DNA from 3 places in the Ensifer sp. YR511 genome. Region 1 is predicted to be linked to each of the others. Evidence: riboswitches for the same ligand, from Rfam matches in the RefSeq annotation. Region 1 holds a riboswitch; each other region holds the start of a gene.
What was found. Region 1 has a riboswitch for cobalamin ahead of BLU15_RS07240 (aromatic ring-hydroxylating oxygenase subunit alpha). Riboswitches for the same ligand answer to the same signal wherever they lie in the genome.
Positions count from the first base shown of each region.

Region 2: linked by a shared signal. The riboswitch ahead of metE (5-methyltetrahydropteroyltriglutamate--homocysteine S-methyltransferase) and the one ahead of BLU15_RS07240 (aromatic ring-hydroxylating oxygenase subunit alpha) in region 1 are both predicted to bind cobalamin.
Region 3: linked by a shared signal. The riboswitch ahead of bluB (5,6-dimethylbenzimidazole synthase) and the one ahead of BLU15_RS07240 (aromatic ring-hydroxylating oxygenase subunit alpha) in region 1 are both predicted to bind cobalamin.

Region 1 is NZ_FNGR01000003.1:6,648-13,894, reverse strand. Features, by position in the region: gene BLU15_RS07255 (FAD-binding oxidoreductase) at 1-845, opposite strand, end outside; gene BLU15_RS07250 (L-threonylcarbamoyladenylate synthase) at 990-1,964, opposite strand; gene BLU15_RS07245 (DUF6656 family protein) at 2,042-2,641, opposite strand; cobalamin riboswitch at 2,959-3,160, shown strand; gene BLU15_RS07240 (aromatic ring-hydroxylating oxygenase subunit alpha) at 3,264-4,508, shown strand; gene BLU15_RS07235 (FAD-binding oxidoreductase) at 4,510-5,604, shown strand; gene BLU15_RS07230 (glycoside hydrolase family 25 protein) at 5,713-6,864, opposite strand; gene BLU15_RS38895 (hypothetical protein) at 6,943-7,197, shown strand.
Region 2 is NZ_FNGR01000009.1:49,025-56,271, forward strand. Features, by position in the region: gene BLU15_RS17410 (acyl-CoA thioesterase) at 103-903, opposite strand; gene metE (5-methyltetrahydropteroyltriglutamate--homocysteine S-methyltransferase) at 900-3,254, opposite strand; cobalamin riboswitch at 3,354-3,573, opposite strand; gene BLU15_RS17420 (hypothetical protein) at 3,592-3,903, opposite strand; gene BLU15_RS17425 (LysR substrate-binding domain-containing protein) at 4,035-4,961, shown strand; partial or broken gene BLU15_RS17430 (metallophosphoesterase) at 5,154-5,995, shown strand; gene BLU15_RS17435 (ABC transporter ATP-binding protein) at 5,992-7,158, shown strand.
Region 3 is NZ_FNGR01000001.1:132,615-139,861, reverse strand. Features, by position in the region: gene BLU15_RS00650 (diguanylate cyclase domain-containing protein) at 1-260, shown strand, start outside; gene BLU15_RS00645 (LacI family DNA-binding transcriptional regulator) at 287-1,306, opposite strand; gene BLU15_RS00640 (phytanoyl-CoA dioxygenase family protein) at 1,410-2,603, shown strand; gene BLU15_RS00635 (SDR family oxidoreductase) at 2,692-3,504, shown strand; cobalamin riboswitch at 3,601-3,813, shown strand; gene bluB (5,6-dimethylbenzimidazole synthase) at 3,859-4,554, shown strand; gene BLU15_RS00625 (DUF2865 domain-containing protein) at 4,567-5,637, opposite strand; gene BLU15_RS00620 (acyl-homoserine-lactone synthase) at 5,802-6,446, opposite strand; gene BLU15_RS00615 (helix-turn-helix transcriptional regulator) at 6,587-7,247, opposite strand, start outside.

The DNA.
Region 1 (7,247 bases):
TGGACCGTTTCCATCGGATCACGAACGCCGGGGATGTGCTTGGTGGTGAATTCGACGCCGAGCCGCGGCATCAGCTCGAAGCCGGTCAACGCCGGCCCGCAAAGGCTGGACGCCTTTTCGAACAGAGCGAGCGCATGCTCGACGCTGCCGACTCCGGCAAAGGCGACCTGATGCCCGAGCGGCTTCGGGAAAAGCTTGAGCACGGCGCCGGTGATCACGCCGAGCGTGCCCTCGGCACCGATGAAGAGATCGCGCAGGTCGTAACCGGTATTGTCCTTCTTCAACCGGCGCAGCCCGTCCCAGATTTCGCCGGTCGGCAGCACCACTTCGAGGCCGAGGCAGAGCTGGCGCATATTGCCATAGGCAAGCACGGCGGTGCCGCCTGCATTGGTGGAGAGATTGCCGCCGATGCGGGCTGAACCTTCCGAGCCGAGCGACAGTGGGAACAGGCGATTGTGCTCGTCCGCCGCCTTCTGGATATCGGCGAGGATACAGCCGGCATCGGCGACGATGACATTGCCGACCGGATCGATGTCGCGAATGCGGTTCAGCCGTTCCAGCGAAAGAACGATGTCTGCCTTGCCCTCCCGCGGGATCTGCCCGGCGACATGGCCGGTGTTGCCGCCCTGCGGCACGATCGCCGTGCGGGTGGCGCTCGCGAGCTTCATGATGCGCGAGACCTCGTCGACGTTGGCCGGACGCAGGACCATCGGCGTCGTGCCGCGGTAAAGTCCGCGCGATTCGACGAGATAGCGCGCCTTGTCGGCTTCGTCCGTCAGCACGTTGGTGTTGCCGACGATCTCGGCGAAGGAAGCGATGAGTTCGGGAGAGGGAAGGGTGGTCATGGGCCTCACTTCGCATTGCGCCTGCGCGCGCTATCGGATCGGTCGATCTGAGGATCTGGTCCTCGGTTCCTGGTCGGCGGCGATCATAACCGCAATTGGTGCCGTTCGATGAGGGTGGGTGCGGAGAAGATGCCGCACACTATCTTACCCTCGTGGTGCCGCCGCCCGTTGTAACCGGTCGATGATGGCTTCCCCCAACCCGTCCGAAGGGATCGGCCCGAAGGCGATGGTCTCTGCGCCGCTGGCATCCGCCCGCTTCATATAGTCGAAGAGATTGGCGGCGGCTTCGCGCAGATTGCCAGTCGGGCTGAGATCGAGAACGACGGCCGCCTGCTCTTCGCCGGCGATCCGATTGCCGCCGAAACGGATCAAGGCTTCGCCGGCATGCACCTCGGCGGCATCGAGCCGGACGGCAGCGCCGGGCGCGTAGTGCGAGGCGAGCATGCCCGGCGCCTCGATCGTCGCTCCCGCCGTCTCCGGCCGGGTCACCGGACGGCCAAGCAGGCGTTCGATCTCGGCGGCATCGAGGCCACCCGGCCGAAGCAACCGGATCTCGTCGCCGTCGACCTTGATGATCGTCGACTCAAGGCCGATTTGGGCCTGGCCGGCGTCGAGGATCAGCTTCAGTTTGTCGCCGAGATCGGCTTCCACATGGACCGCACTGGTCGGGCTGATTTTGCCCGACGTATTGGCACTGGGCGCGGCCAGTGGTCGCCCGAAGTGAGCGATTACCCGGCGCGAGAAACCGTCGGGCATGCGGATGCCGAGCGTGTCGAGGCCGGCGGACGCCAGCGCATGAACCGTGCTGTCGGCGCGCTGCCGAAGGATCAGCGTCAGCGGGCCGGGCCAGAAGGCTTCGGCCAGCTGCCTCGAAATCGGATCGAAATGCACATGGGCTTCGGCCATCGCCATGTCGGAAACATGCGAGATCAGCGGATTGAAGCGCGGGCGCCCCTTCATCTCGTAGATGCGACTGATCGCATCGGGATTGGTAGCGTCGGCGGCAAGGCCGTAGACCGTCTCGGTCGGAATGGCGACCGGCTCGCCTTCGGCAAGAACGGCGCAGGCGCGCGCGATCGCGCGGTCCGGTTCTCTATCCGTGTCGATGATCTCAGCCATGCCGTTTCCTTTCCGACGCTTCCTTAACGGACGCACCGGAAAAACAGAACGATTTTCTTTGAAGGAACCGGTTCGGCTCAGAGGCTGCGAATGATGCGACGCAACGCGTCATCCTTGGCGCCAAGCATCAGTACGTTTTTCAGCGCGACCTTGGGATCATCTGTGCGAAACAGCAGCCCGTTGTCACGAAAGTTGCGGTTGATGACCATTTGCCCGGCTTGGGCGCCCGGTTCGATGGCGACGGCGAAGTACATGCGTGAATAGCCGGGCTGGATACTCTCGAAAAAATGCGTCTCGTCGCCCAGGTTGCAGAAGAAGTTGGCGAAGTAGAAGGACCAGGTGATGTCCTTGGAGGGAGTAACCGGCGTACGCGCCGCCGTCACGTGACAGTAGCCGAGATGCGGCCGGCCGACGAGCGTGCGGTGGAAGATCATCTTCGGGAACTGGATCGAGTTGTGGAACCCGTTGATCCGCTTATGGGTCGTGTCGCCGGCGGTGCTGAGCTTCTTGCCCGTCCTGTCTGCGACTTCCTCATAGCTCAAATACCGGCGTTCGCTCGGCAACCATTGCCTGCGGTTGATCCGGCCCGTGCGCAGGAATTCGGTATGAACCGCCACCTTCGGCGGGATTGTCGGCAGCTTCTCGGCTGTCGCGTCGTAGTATCTCAACTTTGCCATGATCGTCAGCGCGCCATCTGCCTGCCTGCAGGACCTCTCTCGTCCGCCGGCTAGGCTAGCGGCTCATGGTTAATGAATGATTTCGTCCTGGCTGCATCATTAGCGTTCTCTATCTGACGCGATGTCGCAAACGGGCGAAGCCCTCCCGCATCTGCGCCGACCGCGCCGCAAAAGTCGGCAATTGCCCAAGATGTGATCTATCTATATGTTTGCAATGTAAAAATTCTAAGACGGTGGCCTTTTGTGGCGGTTTTTTCCGTGTCGTCATTCTGGAATTGGATGTCGCTATCGGGCAGCTGCCAAGGTGACTTCCGCGATTACATATCCTTACTCAAGGTGCCGTCTTCGAAGGGAAGATGGAGAATTGGGAAGCCGGTCAAATCCCGGCGCTGCCCCCGCAACGGTGGTGGAGCGAAAGCCTCGGCAAAGGCCACTGGACGGTTCGTCCGGGAAGGCGCCGGGCAGGTCCGAAAGGACGGCTCCTGAGCCCGGAAACCAGCCTTGACGGACATAACCGTAACGGGTTGCGGCGGGCAGCCGGATCGGAGCCTCAAACGCATGGGCGTGCGCCCGTGCGGGTTCCTGTCCTGCCTCTCCGAAACATGGCGCATGAGGACAGGACATGGACACCAGAAACGATATGCTTCGAAAGCTGAAGGGCAGGCAGGACGGCTACAGCCTCGACCGGGCCTTTTACATCGATCCCGACTACTACAGGCAGGATCTGGAAAACATCTGGTACAAGGATTGGCTGTTTATCGGCCATGACTGCGAGATCCCGCGGGCCGGCAATTACTTCACCGTCCAGGTCGGCGGCTACCCCGTTGTCATCACCCGCGACCGCCAGGGCGCCATCCGGGCGCTGCACAATTCCTGCCGCCACCGCGGCTCGCGCGTCTGCACGCAGGCGAAAGGCTCGTCGGCAAAGCTTGTCTGTCCCTATCACCAGTGGACCTACGAACTCGACGGCTCGCTGCTCTTTGCCCGGCAGATGGGAGAGGATTTCGACAAGGCCGCCCACAGTCTGAAGCCGATCCATTGCGAAACGGTCGGCGGCTACATCTTCATCAACCTGTCGGAAAAGCCGATGGATTTCACGACGTTCCGCGACATGGCCTTGCCCTATCTTGCGCCGCATCGGCTCGGCGAAACCAAGGTCGCGTTCGAAAGCACCATCATCGAGAAGGGCAACTGGAAGCTCGTCTGGGAAAACAACCGCGAATGCTACCATTGCGCCGCCAATCATCCGGAACTCTGCCGCACCTATCCTGAGGCGCCGACGGCGACCGGGGTGCAGGGCGCCAAGGATGATCCTGTGATCGCCGAACATTGGGCGAAGTGCGAGGCCGAGGGCCTGCCGAGCGAATTTAAGATGTCGCCGACCGGTCAGTTCCGCGCCGCCCGCATGCCGCTTGTCGACAATGCCGAAAGCTACACCATGTCGGGCGCCCGCGCCGTCAGGCGGGCCCTGTCCGCCGACGTCTCCCAGAGCCAGATCGGCACGCTCTTGATGTTCCACTATCCCACCACCTGGAACCATGTGCTCGCCGACCACGCCATCACCTTCCGGGTGCTGCCGCTCGGGCCCGAACTGACTCAGGTGACGACGAAGTGGCTCGTCAACAAGGATGCGGTCGAAGGCGTCGACTACAATCTAGATGAACTGACGCATGTCTGGACCGAGACCAACGACCAGGACCGTCAGATCGTCGAGGAAAATGCCTTCGGCATCCGCTCACCGGCCTATGAGCCCGGTCCCTATTCGCCCGAGCACGAGGGTGGCGTGATGCAGTTCGTCGAGTGGTACTGCAAGTTCATGGAGCAGCGCCTTGCCGGCGACGCGGCTCCGCTTTCAAGGGTCGCCTAACATGCAGATGGCCTCTTCGTTTCACCATTTCGACGCGCTCCACGTCTGGATCGACCGGCAGCAGATGCTCGAATGCACATCGGCGGTCGTCGAGACCGCCGATGTCATGACCTTCACCTTCCGGGCCGAAAAGCCCGCCTGGTTTCGCTATCTGCCCGGGCAATTCGTGACCCTCGAACTGCCCGTCGCCGACGAGCCAGTGATGCGCACCTACACCCTGTCGTCGACGCCCTCGCGGCCGCTGTCGATCGCCGTGACCGTCAAGGCGCAGTCAGACAGCATCGGCACCCGCTGGATGTTCGAGCACCTGAAGCCCGGAATGAAACTCCGCGCCTTTGGCCCGCTTGGCGATTTCAGCTTCGTCCGCCATCCCGGCGACAAATACCTGTTTATCTCGGCCGGCTCCGGCATCACGCCGATGATGTCGATGACGCGCTGGATGGCGGACTGCGTGCCGGAGACGGATGTGACCTTCATCTCCTGCGCGCGTCGTCCGGAGGACCTGCTGTTCCGTTCGGAGCTGGAGGTTCTGGCGACGCAGATGTCCGGGCTGAACCTCGGCTTCATCGTCGAGGGACATGAGGCACGCCACGGCTGGCACGGGCTTCGCGGCCGCATTGATGGCGCCAAGCTGCCGCTGCTTGCGCCCGATTTCATGGACCGCACCGTTTTCTGCTGCGGCCCCGAACCGTTCATGCGCGGCGTGCGCGAGATGCTGAAATCGGCCGGTTTCGACATGGGCCGCTACCACGAGGAGAGCTTCCAGCCGGCCGCCGCACCTGCGGCGGAAGAGATTGCCGTGCGCGCCGGCGCCGGTGACGAGGGCGAGGTCCAGGCCGCCAAGATCGCCTTCACCATGAGCGGCAAGGAGATCGAGGCCAAGCCCGGCCAGACGATCCTGCAGGCGGCGCGCGCCAACGGCGTGCGCATCGGCGCTGCCTGCGAAGGCGGCATCTGCGGCACCTGCCGGGTGATGAAGGTCTCAGGCGAGGTGGATATGAGCCACAATGGCGGCATTCTCGACGACGAGATCGATGAGGGCTACATCCTCGCCTGCTGCTCGCGACCGCTCGGAGACGTCCAGATCGAAGCTTGAAGGCTTTAATGATGTCGCGCAAAAGTGTGCAGCGGTTTTGCGGCAACGACATGCATAACAACAAGCGCTTAGTGCCTGTCGCGTGAATGCTTTTTCAAGCGAGAGGCTTTAGGGCGCGTTGCAGGGGATCGGATTGGCGGAAACGCTTGCCGGGGCGTCGGTGCCGGCCTCCGTCTTGGAGCATGCGCCCTGGGCGGCATCATTGCCGGCGATCGCCACCTGCAGGGCACGTTCCTGGCGGGCGAAATCGATCGAGCCGGTCACCAACATGTCGACGCCGCTGCCGGCGCCGCTCGTAGCGTCGGCGCGGCTCACGAGCAGCGGCTCGCTAAACATCGCAGTCGCCCTTGCCACCGCCAGCATGCCCGTTCCCCGCTCGGCTTGGGCGACGAGCATCAGCGGCAGTGGCTTTTCCGGCAGCAAGGCGCCCTGTGCCCAGATCGCTTTCAGCGCCGGCGGCGACATTGCCGCCACATTCACGTCGATGTCGTCAAGCGTTCCCGGCACGCGGTAGGGGCAGCGGCGCTTGCCGCAGTTGATGCCCGAGGAGAACTGCCACAGCGCGTAACTGTCCCAGTTGCCCATCGGGAAAACCTGGCGGATATCCGGTTTGTAACGGGCGTACCAGAGCGGCAGGCGCGACAGCAGCCGGTGTTTGGCCCGGTGCGCGGCGATGTATTTGGCGGTGATGTGGTTGGTATAGAGGATCGGGTAGCGCCCGGTCCGGGTCTTGATGTGCCCGGCGAAGATGGCGGCGTCCTCCAGCGACATGTACTTGTCCGGATCGATGCCCTCGAGATCGAGCACCATCAGCTCGTCGTCGCGCGGATCGGCGTAATCGAGGAAATGGTTCGCCTGGTCGACGGGATTGCCCGGGCGGGCAAGATGGTAGGCACCCCACAGCAGCCCGTGCGAACGGGCAATCATCCGGCGGGTCTGGTAGAGCTCGCGGCTGACGGCGTATTTGCGCCACATGGTCTTGCAGTGGTTGAAGGTGTCGCCGTTGTGGTCGCCGGTGCAGGAGAAGCTTTCGGGCAGGCCGTCGGAGGCCTTGGCGATGAAACCGGAAACGCGCTTGTCGCCAAGCATCGTTTCCCAGTCGATGCTGTTCATCTCATAGGCGTCGACGATGATGGCATTCGACTTGGTCTTCCAGGGCTCCATTTCACCGGCGCGTGCGATCGCCGCCGCGAAAGCCAGACCGATGAAGGTCGCGAGGCGCAGAATCATCCCTGTCGTGGAGATACACCGCTTTGCCATTCTCTGAGATTGCCGACAGTATCGTTAACGCATCGTAAATCCCAGCCCCCGAGCGGACTGTGCGGGAGCGACGCGCGAATGTATACCGACCTGTGGCTGTATATAAGCAATTGCTTTCATGTTCGCGATCTGACGATCAGCCGGGAAGGCGTTGGTCGACGATGCGGCAATGCCTTGCTGCAGCAACGGGTGCTGGCCGCGCCACCTGATCCCGCAGGAGGCGGAAGATGGAACAAAACCGGTGACTTATGCGTTATCGGTCGATTTCGGATTTCCCGGCTGAGGGACATCCCCGTATCGGCCTCGGTCCGGGTGAAATCATGGAAAGGTTGAAATGCCGCGGCAACCCGAAACCGGGCCGCGCAAAATGCGTTCGGTGATGG
Region 2 (7,247 bases), on a different contig from region 1:
GTAGGAGGGTGGTTTCTTTTGCAGTGTGGATAACGGGGAGTAAACAGCCGGTTGGCACCAAGGTTGTGGATAGGGCGCCCCTGGTGCGGACGCCCCATTCCATCAAGCAGCGAAAGCGGCCACGGGCCGGTTGTCCTCGTCGACGGCGACCATAGCGAACGTTCCGGTAACAGTCCGCTGTCGCAGACCGGTGAGGAGCTCTTCCGACCAGAGTTCGACCTCGACGGTGGCTGAACTGCGACCCGTCCGCACAATGCGGGCGATGGGTTCGATGATCGAACCGATCATGATCCGGTGCTTGAAGTCCATACCGGTGCAGGAGGCAAGGACGGTCGCCCGGCGGCTCCGGCGCGTCGCGACGACGAATGCGGCCTTCGTCATATGCGCGAGGGCGTTGCCACCGCATATGGCGCCGAAGCTGTTGGCCTGGCCGGGAAAGACGATGTCGACCATGCGTAGGGTGCCCGCCTCTTCGGGCGTGTCCGTTGCCACATCGAGCGGCGGCAGCATCCAATCCGTTTCATCGGCACGGGGCATCGCGACCATGGTGAAGGTGCCCCTGCTGCAAAGGGCGCGGCTGCCGGTGGCGATGTCTTCCGCGATCATCTCGACCTCGACCACCATCGAGCGGCGCCCGACACGAACCGGACGGCCGCTGAAGCAGACGATCTGACCTATGCGCGCAGGCGCACGAAAATCGATGCGGTCGCAGGATGCGGTGACGAAGGGAACGCGCCCGTGACGAGTGGCGACGATGAAAGCGATCCGGTCCATCGACGCGAGGGCGGCGCCACCAAAGAGCGTGCCATGATGATTGGTATCGCCTGGAAAAACGATGTCGATCAGGGTTTGTGGCGCCGGGGTTTCCCCCGGCGCCGTCGTGACTTCGTGTTGCCCCGTCATGCTTTGACGGCTTCGCGCGTATCGGCGGCAAAAGCCGCTCGAAGCGAGCGGGCGGCGGCGACCATGTTAACGAGCGCCGGCCGCGTCTCTTCCCAGCGCCTGGTCTTCAGTCCGCAATCGGGATTGACCCAGATCTGGTCCGGCGTGAGGCCCTCGGTCGCTTTTTCGATGAGATGCACCATTTCCTCGACGCCGGGCACGCGTGGCGAATGGATATCGTAGACGCCCGGGCCGATCTCGTTCGGATAGGCCTTGTCGGCGAAGGCGCCGAGCAGTTCCATTTTCGATCGCGACGTCTCGATCGACATGACGTCGGCGTCCATCGCCGCGATTGCGGCCATGATGTCGTTGAACTCGGAGTAGCACATATGGGTGTGGATTTGGGTCGCATCGCCCACCCCGGCTGCACTGAGACGGAAGCACTCCACCGCCCAGTCGAGATAGGCCTTGCGATCGGCATTTCGCAGCGGCAGGCCTTCGCGCAGTGCTGGTTCGTCGATCTGGATGATGGCGATGCCGGCGGCCTCGAGATCCGAGACTTCATCGCGCAGTGCTAGTGCGATCTGCCGGCACACCACGGAACGTGGCAGGTCGTCACGAACGAAGGACCATAGCAGCATGGTGACCGGACCTGTCAGCATGCCCTTGACCGGGCGATCGGTCAGCGACTGCGCGAAGGTCGCCCACTCGACCGTCATCGGGTTTGGTCGCGAAACGTCGCCGAAGATAACAGGCGGACGCACGCAGCGCGATCCGTAGCTCTGCACCCAGCCGCTCTGGGTGAAGGCGTAGCCCGAGAGCTGCTCGCCAAAATATTGCACCATGTCGTTGCGCTCGAACTCGCCGTGAACGAGTACGTCGATGCCGACCTCTTCCTGCCAGCGCACCGCCACTTCGGTCTCTCGGCGAAGATAGGCGGTGTAGTCGACATAGCTGAGTTCGCCCTTCGCATGCAGTGAACGGGCCTGCCGAACCTCCGATGTCTGTGGGAAGGATCCGATCGTCGTTGTCGGGAAGAGCGGCAATGACAGCTTCTTCGCCTGCAGTGCCCGGCGGCCCGCGAACGGGGATTGCCGCTTGCTGTCCGCATCCGTCAGCGCTTTCAAGCGCCCGGCGACCAGAGGATCATGGATCCTGAGTGAGGTGAGCCTCGCCTGGGCGGACGCGATCGAGGCGGCGAAAACGTGCTCGGAAATGGCAAGCCCCGGCTCGAAGGCGCTGGCAAGCAGGCTGAGTTCGTCGAGTTTCTGCGTACCGAAGGCGAGCCAGGAGGAAAGTTCCGGGTCGAGCGCACGCTCCAGCTCGAGATCGATAGGCACGTGCAGGAGTGAGCACGAAGGTGCGAGCTCGATGCGGTCGCGGCCGTGGGCCGAAATCAGAGGCTGCAGCCGGCGGAACAGGCCGGCCAGATCGGTCCGCCAGATGTTGCGGCCGTCGATGATCCCGAGCGATAGGACCCGGTCCGCCGGAGCCGATTGGATGAGCGTGTCGATCTGCTGCGGCGCGCGCACGAGATCGACATGCAGTCCATCGACCGGCAGCGCCAATGCCGTTGCCGTGTTGTCGCCGATCGAGCCGAAATAGGTCGCCAGCATGATCTTGAGTCCGGGCACGTCGGTGTCGAACGTGCGATAGGCGAGGTCGAGAGCGCGACGATCCTTGTCCGCGAGATCGAGCGCCAGGCAAGGCTCGTCGATCTGGACCCAATCGGCGCCGGCGTCAGCAAGCTCCGCCAGGACCCTCACGTAAACGGGCAGGAGCCGTTCGATCAGATCGACCGGATCGAAGTCGCCGCCCTTCGATTTGCCGAGCTTCAGCAGTGTCACCGGGCCGATGAGCACCGGGCGTGTGCGATAGCCGAGGGCCTGAGCTTCCTGGAAGGCTTCCAGCGGCCGATTGTGGGTGAGCTCGAAGCGCTGATCCCTGTCGAACTCGGGCACCATGTAGTGATAGTTGGTGTCGAACCACTTTGTCATTTCGAGCGCGGGAGTGCCGCTGCTGCTTCCCGAATGGGTGCAGCCGGCGGCGCAGGGCGTTCCGGCCGAGCCGCGCGCCATGGCAAAATAGGTGTCGAGATCGACCGGGCCGCCCGTCCAGCCATAGGCCGGCGGGATTGCGCCGACAAGCACGGCGGTATCGAGCACGTGGTCGTAGAAGGAGAAGTCGTTGGAGGGGATGATGTCGATGCCGCGCGTTTTCTGCGCGGCCCAGTTTTCAGCGCGGAGCTTGGCTCCGGTATCGAGAAGTTCGCCGCGGCTGGCCTTTCCGGCCCAATAGCGTTCGAGCGCGAATTTCAATTCGCGACGGCGGCCGATGCGCGGGAAACCGAGATTGGCAGTCTTGATGGTCATTTCCTTACCCCGAAGGTTATGGGCAAGGCTTGAATGCGACGCAGCCGCGGCGCGAGAGCGATCCCGCGTCCTCAACGCGCCTCATCGGACACCCCGCCCGTGGACGTTGTTCATCGCGGCAGGTCTCCTGGCTTGCGGGTCGTCACGGACCGTTCCGTCTTCCCGAGGCGTCTCCCTCAGTGACATCTTCGAACGGCCGCTCTCCGCTTACAGTTGCGGGGGCAGCTCCGGCATGGGCGCTTGTCTGGCGCCGCACCGAATTCCCTCTTAGCTCCGTCCCTCCAAAGGCGGGCGAAGAACCACGATGGGGCGACAATGCCCTGTCCCGAGCTCTTCGTCAATCGCATAAAGAAATGCTTATGTCTTTATTCTCTCCCGCCGCCGCCCGCGGCGAGACAGTGGCAGGACGAGGTCTTTCCATTGCTTTCCGCTCACGGGACGGTTGCGGTTTGGTCGAAGCGACCTCCTCCGGCCACTGCCACGGATCCGCCGCGTCGCCGACGCGCGCGCGGATATGCTCTTGATCTCGCGTCAGGCCGATATCCCGGAGTTGGAACTCGTTGAACGTGTCGATGGCAACCGGAGGGCTGAGGGTCTTATCGGCCCAGTTCAGGACATGGTAAATCGTTGATCGCACTGCGCTAAGCATTGCTATCCTCACTTCTCTCAAGGGCGTGTGTTCGCGAAAAAAGTGAGGGTTTTTGCCGTTTCGCGCAAAGCGATTTCTCGCATGCTGGCATAAAGAATGCTTATCTCAGTTCCATGAGCAAGATTCCTCCCATGAGTGCGGTGCGCGCCTTTGAGGCCGCCGCCAGGCACCTGAGTTTCACCCGCGCCGCCGAAGAGCTCGGCATGACGCAGGCGGCCGTCAGTTATCAGATCCGGCTGTTGGAAGATCGCATCGGCGCGCCGCTGTTCGTCCGGCTTCCGCGCGAGGTGCGATTGACCGGCGCCGGGCGGCAGCTAGCGCCGAAGGTGACCGAAGCGATCGATCTCTTAGGGGCGGCCTTCTCGGAGATTGCCGACAAGACCGAGCATCACCTGCACATCTCGGTGCTGCCAACCGTCGTGTCGAGCTGGCTCGGTCAGCGCCTCGCGTCGTTTCAGACCGCGCATCCCAACATCAGCATCAGGGTGCACATGTCGACCGAGTTGGTCGATTTCAAACGTGACGCCATCGATCTCGCGGTGCGCAGCGGCGCCGGCGACTGGCCGGGCAACGATGTCTTTCCCTTGTTTCCGCTCGATTACGTGCCTGTCTGCACGCCATCCTTCCTGGAAAAGCACCAGCTCAAGGAGCCCGCGGACGTTCTGAGAGTCCGGCGTTTCGGCAACGCCAGCTGGTGGCGGCGGTGGATGATCGAAACCGGCGTCGAGCCGCCGGCAAGCAATGGCACCGAATTGATCTTCGACGTGCAGGCGATGGATGTCGCCACAATCCTTGCGGATCACGGCATTGCGATTGCCGTCTCGACCTTTCTGATGGATGAACTGAAGAGCGGCAGGCTCATCCGGCCGTTCGAGCATGTGGTGCGCGACGGCCGCGCCTATTGGCTCGTCTATCCGCAAAGCACCAGGCGGCAGAAGAAGATCCAGGCCTTTCGCGACTGGGTCGTCGCCGAGGCCGATGCGTCGAACGCCATGCTTTCGACCGTGATGGAGCAATCCTGTCCGGCGTCGCGTCGGACCGACCGCGGCGCAATGTAGAGACACAACGGGGCCTACTCGGCCCGTCGGTCTTCTGAAGATGACGCTTTCATGGAGAAACTGAAAATCAGCTGAGAACGGCTGTTACCAAACTGACATGGCGGCTCCCTAAAGACTGCGGCCAACCGCAGAGAAGGGAAGTATCAGCCCTCCGACGCGGATACCGCACGCCATCGTCGGAGGCCCGTTTCCATGAAAATCGTCCAGATCAGCGACACCCATCTCAGCCCGCCAAAAGCCACTTCAATGGCAATTGGGAACCGGTTCGCGCCTGGATCGAGGCGGTAAAACCCGATCTCGTCATCCACACCGGCGACGTCACCATCGATGGTGCCGACCACGAGGACGACATCACCTTCTCGCTCGATCTGATCGGCCAGCTCTCGATGCCGGTGCTGATCGTTCCCGGCAATCACGATGTCGGCCATCTGCCGGGTTCGCACCAGCCGGTGGATCCAGTTCGGCTTGCCCGCTGGCGCCGGCTCGCCGGTCCGGACTACTGGGGCCGCGACCATGGCGACTGGCGGCTGCTCGGCCTCAACAGCCTGCTGATCGGCTTCGAGGACGAAGAAGAAGACAGGCAGTTTACCTGGCTGGAGGAACAGTTGCTCAGCCGCGACGGCCGCCGGGTGGCCGTCTTTGCCCACAAGCCGCTCTTCGTCGACGATCCGGGCGAAGGCGACACCGGCTACTGGGGCATCCGTCCGCGCCAGCGCCAACGCCTGTTTGATCTTTTCGCCGAAGCCGAGGTGGCGCTGCATGCAAGCGGCCACCTGCACTGGGCCTGGACGGGCAAGCACGCCGGGACGTCGCTCGTCTGGGCGCCGCCGACCTCCTTCATCATTGATACGCTGGAACGGCCGATGCCGGGCGAGCGGCTGGTCGGCGCCGTCGTACACGAGTTTAGCGACGTCAACGTCAAAAGCGAGATCATCGCGGTGCCGGGACTGACCAGCCACCTGCTCGATCCGATCGTCGAAGAGGTCTACCCGCTGGCGGCCAAGAAGACGGTCCGTGTGGAGGCCGCGCAATGAGCGTGCTTTCGCTAGAGGGTATCACCAAGTCCTATGGCGGTAACGCGATCCTGAAGGGGGTTAGCCTGCAGGCGGAGGCGGGTGAGTTCATCGCGCTCGTTGGTCCTTCCGGCTGCGGCAAGAGCACGCTGTTGCGCATCGTCGCCGGTCTCGATCATGGCGACGGCGGCGAGATCGTCATCGGCGGCCGCAGTGTCGCGCGCATGGCGGCGGCCGATCGCAATGTCGCGATGGTCTTCCAGTCCTATGCCCTCTATCCGCACCTGACGACGGGCGAGAACATCGCCGTGCCGCTTGCGATGCGGCGGCTGACAGCGGCGCAGCGCCTGCCTGTGATCGGCAATCTGATGCCGGGGCAGAAGCAGATCCGCAGCGATATCCAGCGCCAGGTCAAGGAAATGGCGCTGGCGCTGAAGATCGATCACCTGCTCGACCGCAAGCCCGGCCAGATGTCCGGCGGCCAGCGCCAGCGCGTGGCGCTCGCCCGCGCCATGGTGCGCCGCCCGGCCGTCTTCCTGATGGACGAGCCGCTCTCCAATCTCGATGCCAACCTGCGCGTCCATGCCCGCGGCGAGATCGTCGATCTCCACCGCCGCGCCGGCGTGCCGACGCTCTATGTCACCCACGACCAGTCGGAAGCGCTGTCGATGGCGGATCGAGTGGCGGTGATGATCGGCGGCAATCTCTTGCAACTGGCGACCCCGAAGGAGATCTACGACAACCCCTCCCATATCGAGGTCGCACGCTTCCTCGGCCAGCCGAAGATCAACGTGCTGGAGACCCGCACGGATACGGCGAGCATCGTGCGCTTCGGCGATCTGGTGCTTCTGGCAAGCCGCGGACAGGCGCCGGATGCTTCAGTGAAGCTCGCAATCCGCCCGGAATTCGTGCGCTTCCATGCGGCAAGCGCCGGCCGGTTGAGCGCGCGGGTCGAGCGTATGGAGTTCCTCGGCTCTGAGGTAATCGTTCACGCCCGCCTCGATGCGATCGGCGAGCTGGTCACTGCCAAGTCAGCACCTGCCGAGGCCGCGGTGCTCGCGATCGGTCAGCCCGTTGACGTCGAGTTCATGCCGGAACGGGCGATGCTGTTCGACGGCGAGGGCACCCGGCTGCCAGCCGAGCGGGTCGCTATCGCCGCGACGCTGGAGAAGATCCATGGCTAAGGCGGGTTCCAATCGGGATACGGCGGCAGGGGCGGCGGATTTCGTGGATACCGCCCTCTGCCCTGCCGGGCATCTCCCCCACAAGGGGG
Region 3 (7,247 bases), on a different contig from region 1:
GCGAGGCCGACGCCCGCAGCCTGACGGCCGGCCTGATCGCCGACGCGCAGACGCCGGTCGCTTTCGAGGGCCAAATGCTCGTTGTCGGCGGCAGCGCCGGCATCGCCTTTGCGCCGCGGCATGGCCTGACGGCACGCCAGTTGCTGCTGGCTGCGGACGAAGCGCTCTATCTGGCCAAGCGGCGCGGCCGCAACCGCTTCGAAACGGCGGACGACATGGTGTTACCGGCCGAAAAGAACGACGGCCAGTCGGCGGCCTGAACGTTACCCGCGGATCGGCAGCAGCGTTACTCCGGGACATTGTAGGGCGTGATCACCACCACGGCGGAGAGCTGCGGGCCGATTGCCGGCGCCTGGGCGCCGGGCCGCAGCATCATCGTGCGAAAGGCGGTGCGCGCATCGGTCCTGAGGTCGTGATGCAGCACGAAGTGAATGCGCCGTTCCCGCAACAGCGCCAGATTGTCCTCGTCGAGATCATGGGCGATGTAGCGCGCGCAGTGACGTTCGAGGCGCTCGAAGGCTGCAAGGACGGAGCGGTTGCCGCCACCGATCGAATAGGCCGCGTTGATATCGGGATTGGCCGAGAGCGCCGCGTGAGCCAGGCGGCCGGTTTCGCTGTCGCGGCCGTGGCCTTCGCTGATCTCGACGATCCGGATTGCCGGATAGCGCTCGCGCAACACCCGGCGAAAGCCGATCTCGCGTTCCTCCTCACCACGAAAGCGGCCGCTCGAAAGGGTCACCAGCACAGTTGCCGGCGCGCCGGAAAAGCGCTCCCCGAGGAGGTAGGCGGCCGTTTCGCCCGCCGCCCGGTTGTCGGCGCCGGCATAGGCCGTCCGCTGGGAATGGGGCAGGTCGGTTACCAGCGTCACGACGGGCGTGCCGCCCATCTCGAAACGGGCGACTGCGGCGACGATCTCGGGCACGTCCGGCGCCTTCAACACCAGGCCGTCGGTCCCGCGCAGCCGGATTCGGTCGAGCAGTTGCACGATCTCCTGTGGGCGCATCGTCTCGGCGAAGTGGAACCGGCAGCGAAAGACGGTGGGCGCGAAGGTCATCGCCTCGCTCTCGAAGGCGCGACGCACCGCATCGGTGAAGCGTTGTGGCGACTCCATGACGATATCGATCGCAAACTTGCGCCCCTGGATGTCGAGGCCGGCCTGCTGCTTCTCCAATTCCTCGATGGCTGCGCGAACCCGGGCCTCCGTCTGGCGGCGCACGCCCGGCCGCTCGTTGAGCACGCGATCGACGGTCGCGGTGCTGAGCCCGGCCTGAAAGGCGATGTCCTTGACCAGAAACGGATGGGCCATCGCCTTGCTCTCCTGATGGATTTTTGATGGATTCTTGCTCTATATCATGTTTTGCCGCCGCCTATAGTCGTGTTCATCAGGATGTTCCAGAGGAGGAAACGCGATGAAGACCGACAACAAAGCGCGCCAGCGGATCGACCGCGTCTGGCTCACCGAAGAGGCTTGCGATCTCGAATCGTTCCGGGCGGAAGTCGAACGCCAAACCAGCCTGTCCGACTACCCCCATGCTTCCGGCTGCGAAAAGAATATCCTGATCTATGACAGCGCCGCGCTGATTGCGGCGTGCGGCGATGCCGAGGCGCGGCGTTCTGTTCTGGCGGAGATCTGCGAGGTACTGGCGACCGGGCCTGGCGTGGCGGTTTTCAAGCGCGCCTTTGCCGATACGACAGCAATCGACGTCGCAAGCGGGGTCTTTGACGCTATCATCGAAGAGCAACATCGCAGCAACAGCGGCGGCGGCGATCACTTCGCCAAACCCGGCGCCAATGACCGCATCTGGAACTCGCTGGAAAAGCACTGCCTGAACGCGCCGGAGAATTTCGCCTCCTATTACGGCAATGCCGTCATAGCGCTCGTCAGCGAGGCTTGGCTCGGGCCGAACTACCAGATGACGGCGCAGGTCAATCGCGTCAATCCTGGCGGTGCGGCGCAATCGGCGCACCGGGATTATCACCTCGGCTTCCAGACCGCGGCCGTGATCGAGCAGTATCCGGCGCATGTGCACAAGCTTTCACCGGTGCTGACGCTGCAGGGGGCGGTTGCCCATTGCGACATGCCGCTCGAAAGCGGACCGACGCTGTTCTTGCCCTATAGCCAAACCTATGTGCCGGGCTATCTGGCGCTCAACCGGCCGGAATTCCGCGCCTATTTCGACGCACACCACGTGCAGCTTCCCCTTGAAAAGGGCGACGTTGTCTTCTTCAACCCGGCGCTCTTCCATGCCGCCGGCACCAACCACTCCCGGGATATCCGCCGCGTGGCCAACCTGCTGCAGGTGTCTTCGGCCTTCGGTCGCGCAATGGAAACCGTTGACCGACTGACCATGAGCGCGACGCTCTATCCGGCCTTGCGGGCCTTGCTGGCGGGCGGGACGCTGACGCAGGCGGAAGCGGCCAACGCGATCTCCTCCTGTGCCGAGGGCTATTCGTTCCCCACCAATCTCGACCGGGATCCGCCACTCGGCGGGTTGGCGCCGAAGACGCAGGCGCAGTTGATGCGCGAGGCTCTCACTGCGGGGACGGGCGAACAAGAGTTTCTCTCGGTGCTGGAGGCGCAGGCGAAGCGCAAGCTGAGCTGACGAGCGAGTTACAATTTGACAGGCTCCCGGTGTGTTTCAGCCGGGAGCCGCAGCCGTTTCAAACGATCATTTCCGAGGGAGGAATTCGATGAGTGGACAATTGCAAGGCAAGATCGCCATCGTCACCGGTGGTACGCAGGGACTGGGCGCGACGATTGCTGGCCTTTTCGCCGAGCGCGGCGCTGAAGGCATCGTCATCTGCGGCCGCAACGCCGCCAAGGGGCGGGCGAAGGCCGAGCAGATCGGCAAGGCAAGCGGCGCGAAAGTCGTCTATGTCGAGGCCGATCTGGAAAAAGTAGAGGACGCCCGCAAGGTGGTCGCCGCTTGCGACGCGGAATTCGGACGGGTCGATGCGCTGGTCAACGCCGCAGCTATCACCGACCGTGGCACGATCCTCGACACCACGCCCGAACTCTTCGACCGCATGTTCGCGACCAATGTGCGCGCGCCGTTCTTCCTGATGCAGGAGGCGGTGAAGATCATGCGGCGGGAGAAGACCGAGGGCACGATCGTCAACATCGGCTCGATGTCGGCGATGGCCGGCCAGCCGTTCATTGCCGCCTATTGTTCGTCGAAAGGCGCGCTCGAAACGCTGACCAAAAACACGGCCTATGCGCTTCTTCGCAACCGCATTCGCGTCAACGGGCTGAATATCGGCTGGATGGCGTCCGAAGGCGAAGACCGCATCCAGCGCGAGTTTCATGGCGCGGCTGCCGATTGGCTCGAAAAGGTGGCGGCCGACCAGCCTTTCGGTCGGCTCGTCGATCCGGCTGAAGTGGCGCGGGCCTGCGCCTATCTGTCGTCGGCCGAGTCCGGGCTGATAACCGGATCGGTGATTTGCTTCGATCAGTCGGTCTGGGGCGCCTATGACGACTCGCCGCATCCGGTCGCTCCGCTTTGAGGCGGAGGCAAACGACTAAGCTCGACAGTAGCCGGCGGAAAGTGGCGCGCCATGTCTCGACCGGGTTGGCGCGCTTGTCTTTCTCAAACGGCTGTGCACTTAGTGCCGTCGTCAGGTGCCCGCGAAAGCGGGAGAATCGGGAATCCGGTGTCATTCCGGAACGTGCCCAACGCTGTGACGGGGACGATCGCCTCTAAGAGAGCCTTGAGTTGATTCAAGGTTTTGCCACTGGATCTTCAATCGATCTGGGAAGGCGAGGTGATCGGTTGAACCGAAGTCAGAAGACCGGCCTGGCGAGATAGACCGAACCCCGCGTGGACGGCGGGAGGTTTTCGCATTGTTGGGGATCGAACGATGCTGACTGAACCGAAGGGCGGCCTTGCGGCTGCCGGCGCCTTTTCGCTGCCAGAGCGGGAGGCCGTCTACCGTGCCATCGAGACACGTCGCGACGTGCGCGATGAATTCCTGCCCGCGCCATTGCCGGATGATCTGATCGGGCGCCTGCTGGCCGCTGCGCACAGCGCCCCGTCCGTGGGCTTCATGCAGCCGTGGAACTTCGTGCTGGTGCGGGCGGAAGAAACGCGTGAGCGCGTCTGGCAGGCGTTTCGCCGCGCCAATGACGAGGCCGCGCTGATGTTCGAGGCGGAACAACAGGCCAAGTACCGTGCGCTGAAGCTGGAAGGCATCCGCAAGGCGCCGCTCAGCATCTGTGTCACCTGCGACCGCACGCGCGGCGGTGCCGTCGTACTCGGGCGCACCCACAATCCGCAGATGGACGTCTATTCCACCGTCTGCGCCGTGCAAAACCTCTGGCTTGCGGCGCGGGCCGAAGGGGTGGGCGTCGGCTGGGTGAGCATTTTCCACGAGGCCGAGATCAAGGCGATTCTCGGCATCCCAGATCATATCGAGATCGTTGCCTGGCTCTGCCTCGGCTATGTCGATCGCCTCTATCAGCAGCCGGAACTCGCCGTGAAGGGCTGGCGCCAGCGCCTGCCGCTCGACGAGCTGGTTTTCGAAGACGGATGGGGACGCAGCAAGGAGAAGGCGTAAGGCCTCGTCCGATCAATTCTGGACCGGCTGATAGGCCGGTCCCTTCGGATGCTTGAGGTCGATGGCGGTTTCTTCCTGCGGCAGGTAGGTCGGGCCGACGACGCGAACCTTGTTCTTCGACGGATCGTAAGGCCGCTCTTCGGCCGGCGCCTTGGCGGTATTGCTCGCCGCTTCCGGCTTCTTGGTCTCGATGACGATGATCGACGACTGGTCGTCACCGATCTTCGTTCCGTTTGCCTTCGGTGTGGTCGAGGCGGTCTGGGGTATCTGGCAGCCGCACTGGCCGGGTTTTCCGACGGCGCGGGTGCGATAGGCAAAGGCGTTGGGCATTTCGGTATAGGGACGGCCGGTCACGGCCGAGACCATCTTGTCGCTCTCTTCCGTGTTGAGGTCGTGAAAATAGAGCTCGGTCTCAGCCCCCGGGCAGCGCGCCCGACAGGCCTGCTCGTCGCGCGGGAAATCGGCCGGCGTCGCATCCGAAGAAACCGGGAAAAAGGCGCCGTCGCAGGTGCGCACGCACATGGTTCTGAGCGTGCCGCTATAGTAGCGCTCCTGCGGCGCGTAGCCGTCTTCGCCTCGGCCGAGCATCGGGCCGTAGGCGTCTTCCGGCGGCAGGTCGGCAACGATGTTGCGGTGGCTTTCCGGCACGTCCGGTTCCACGCTTGCGAACTCCTCGCGGTCGCCATAGCAACCGTTGATCTCCAGCGCGGCGAGGATGCGTCGCCGGCTGTCGTCGCTGCCGCCGGCGACGATCTGCTCGCGCTCGGACTTCAGCATGCGCAGATTGTCTTCCATCTCGGCGATCAGGCTGTTGAGGCCGTAGCAAGTGTCGGGGTCGCCGCCGTCGAAGCCAATGGCGTTGCCGCCACTGCAACCCGCGCGGCGGCGGTCGTTCTTTGCCCGCCGCAGCTCGATATTCTGCCGCGAGATCGCGCTTGCGTAGTCGCGCGCATCGGCATTGCTGGCGACGTAGTCAGGCAGTTGCGCGAGCCGCGCGTTCAGTCGGTCGCAGGCCGTCGATGCCAGTGACGGACCGGCACCGATCAGAACCAGAGGCACAAGGGCCGCAGCGACGTGTTTCATGCGCGTGAACACGGGCGAAAGTCTCTTCCTGTTGCCAGGTCGGCGCCGACCTTCTGCGGGTGGCTGCCAGCGGCATTCCTGTTTCGCCTCCATCATAGAGCTTGTCGGTGATCGTGCAACGACAAGCGACGGTTTGCGTTAACAGCGCAGATCGACTGATGCGCTTAGGCGGCGCGGGCGGTTTCCAGCGACATCGGACGTTCGAGCACGGTACCTTCGATGGCAGCGACCGCCTTCATCCGCGTGAGCAGATCCGGCGTTACTTCCCAGGCGACGGCAACCGCGAAAACGGAGCCGATGCGATGCGGTTCGGCGATACGCTCGCCCGGGCATCCCATGCGCCGGAACATGCGCTCCAGGAACACATCCGTCACCGTGACGATGTGGCTGATGCCGGAAGCAAGGCCCAGCTCGCCGACGCCGCACATCAGTTCGGCGGCCGCGACCGTCACCTGGTTCGAGGCGCGGTCCTGCGAGATCTCGGGCTCGATGCAGAAGCGGCTGGATTCCCAGACCGAAGCGCTGCGGATTTCCGGATTATCGCCGAGCAGGATCGGGAAGGTATCGTCCAGCATGTTTGGGCCGAGTGTCGGCAGGAGGCGAAGCGCGCCGCGCAGCCGGCCGGTATCGGGCGCATAGGACAGGACGTAGAGCGGGTTTGCCTGGTCGTAGTTGTCGATTTCCCAGTCGCCTTCGGTCTGCACGTCCCATTTCAGGAAGTCGTGGAAGACGCGCTTGCGCAACCGGAACATGTCGTCGACGGCCGCCGGGTGTTGTGCGCGGGTCTTTCCGTTCAGGATCCTGATCATCGTTTTCTCCATCCGAGTTTGGGGATGGGGCGATGCTGTCAGGCTCGCGGCGGTTGCGTAACTGTCGCTAGCGACAGTTCAAATGCGCGATATTTGCCACTAGATTTCGAGGGGTTTCGGTGGAGGCGTATTGTCGGGTGTCAAACGGAGGGTATCAGAGCGTGTCGTACGGCCTGTGCCACAGCCTGAGTGTTGGAAACGACATTCAGCTTGCGTCGCGCATTGGTCATGAAGAAGCGCACGGTGCGCTCGGAAATGCCGAGGATCGTGGCGATTTCCCAATAGCTCTTGCCGGCGGCGGCCCAGGTCAGGACCTCGGTCTCGCGGCCGGTCAACCGCATCTCTCGGGTCGAAATGCTGCCGGCCATGGCGCCGTGCTCCAGCATGGCGGCATGGAAGAGATTGGCGGCCAGCTGGAAATCGCGCAGGTGATGGCGGCGATAGGTCGTCCATTCGCCGGCTGTCATGTTGACGTTGATTGCGAGCAACGCCATGCGCCCGGCGGGCGAGGGCAATGGCAAGGCGACGCCCTCAGTGGATATGCCGATTTCCTGGGCTGCCTGGAACAACGGTTCGCATTCCGGGAAGCGATGCCGCGCCATCGTCCATTCCACCGGCCGCACGCCGCCAAGCGCCAGCTTCAGGATCGGATCGATCCGGTGAAGGCTGCGGGCATGGTAGATCTCGGCAGCGTAGGCGCCGAAGGTGTGATGCAGCCGGCAAACCTTGAGCTCGTCCGCATAGGGCTCCGCTTCGAGATAGAGAAGATGGGCAATGCGGAAGGTTCGACGCATCAATGTG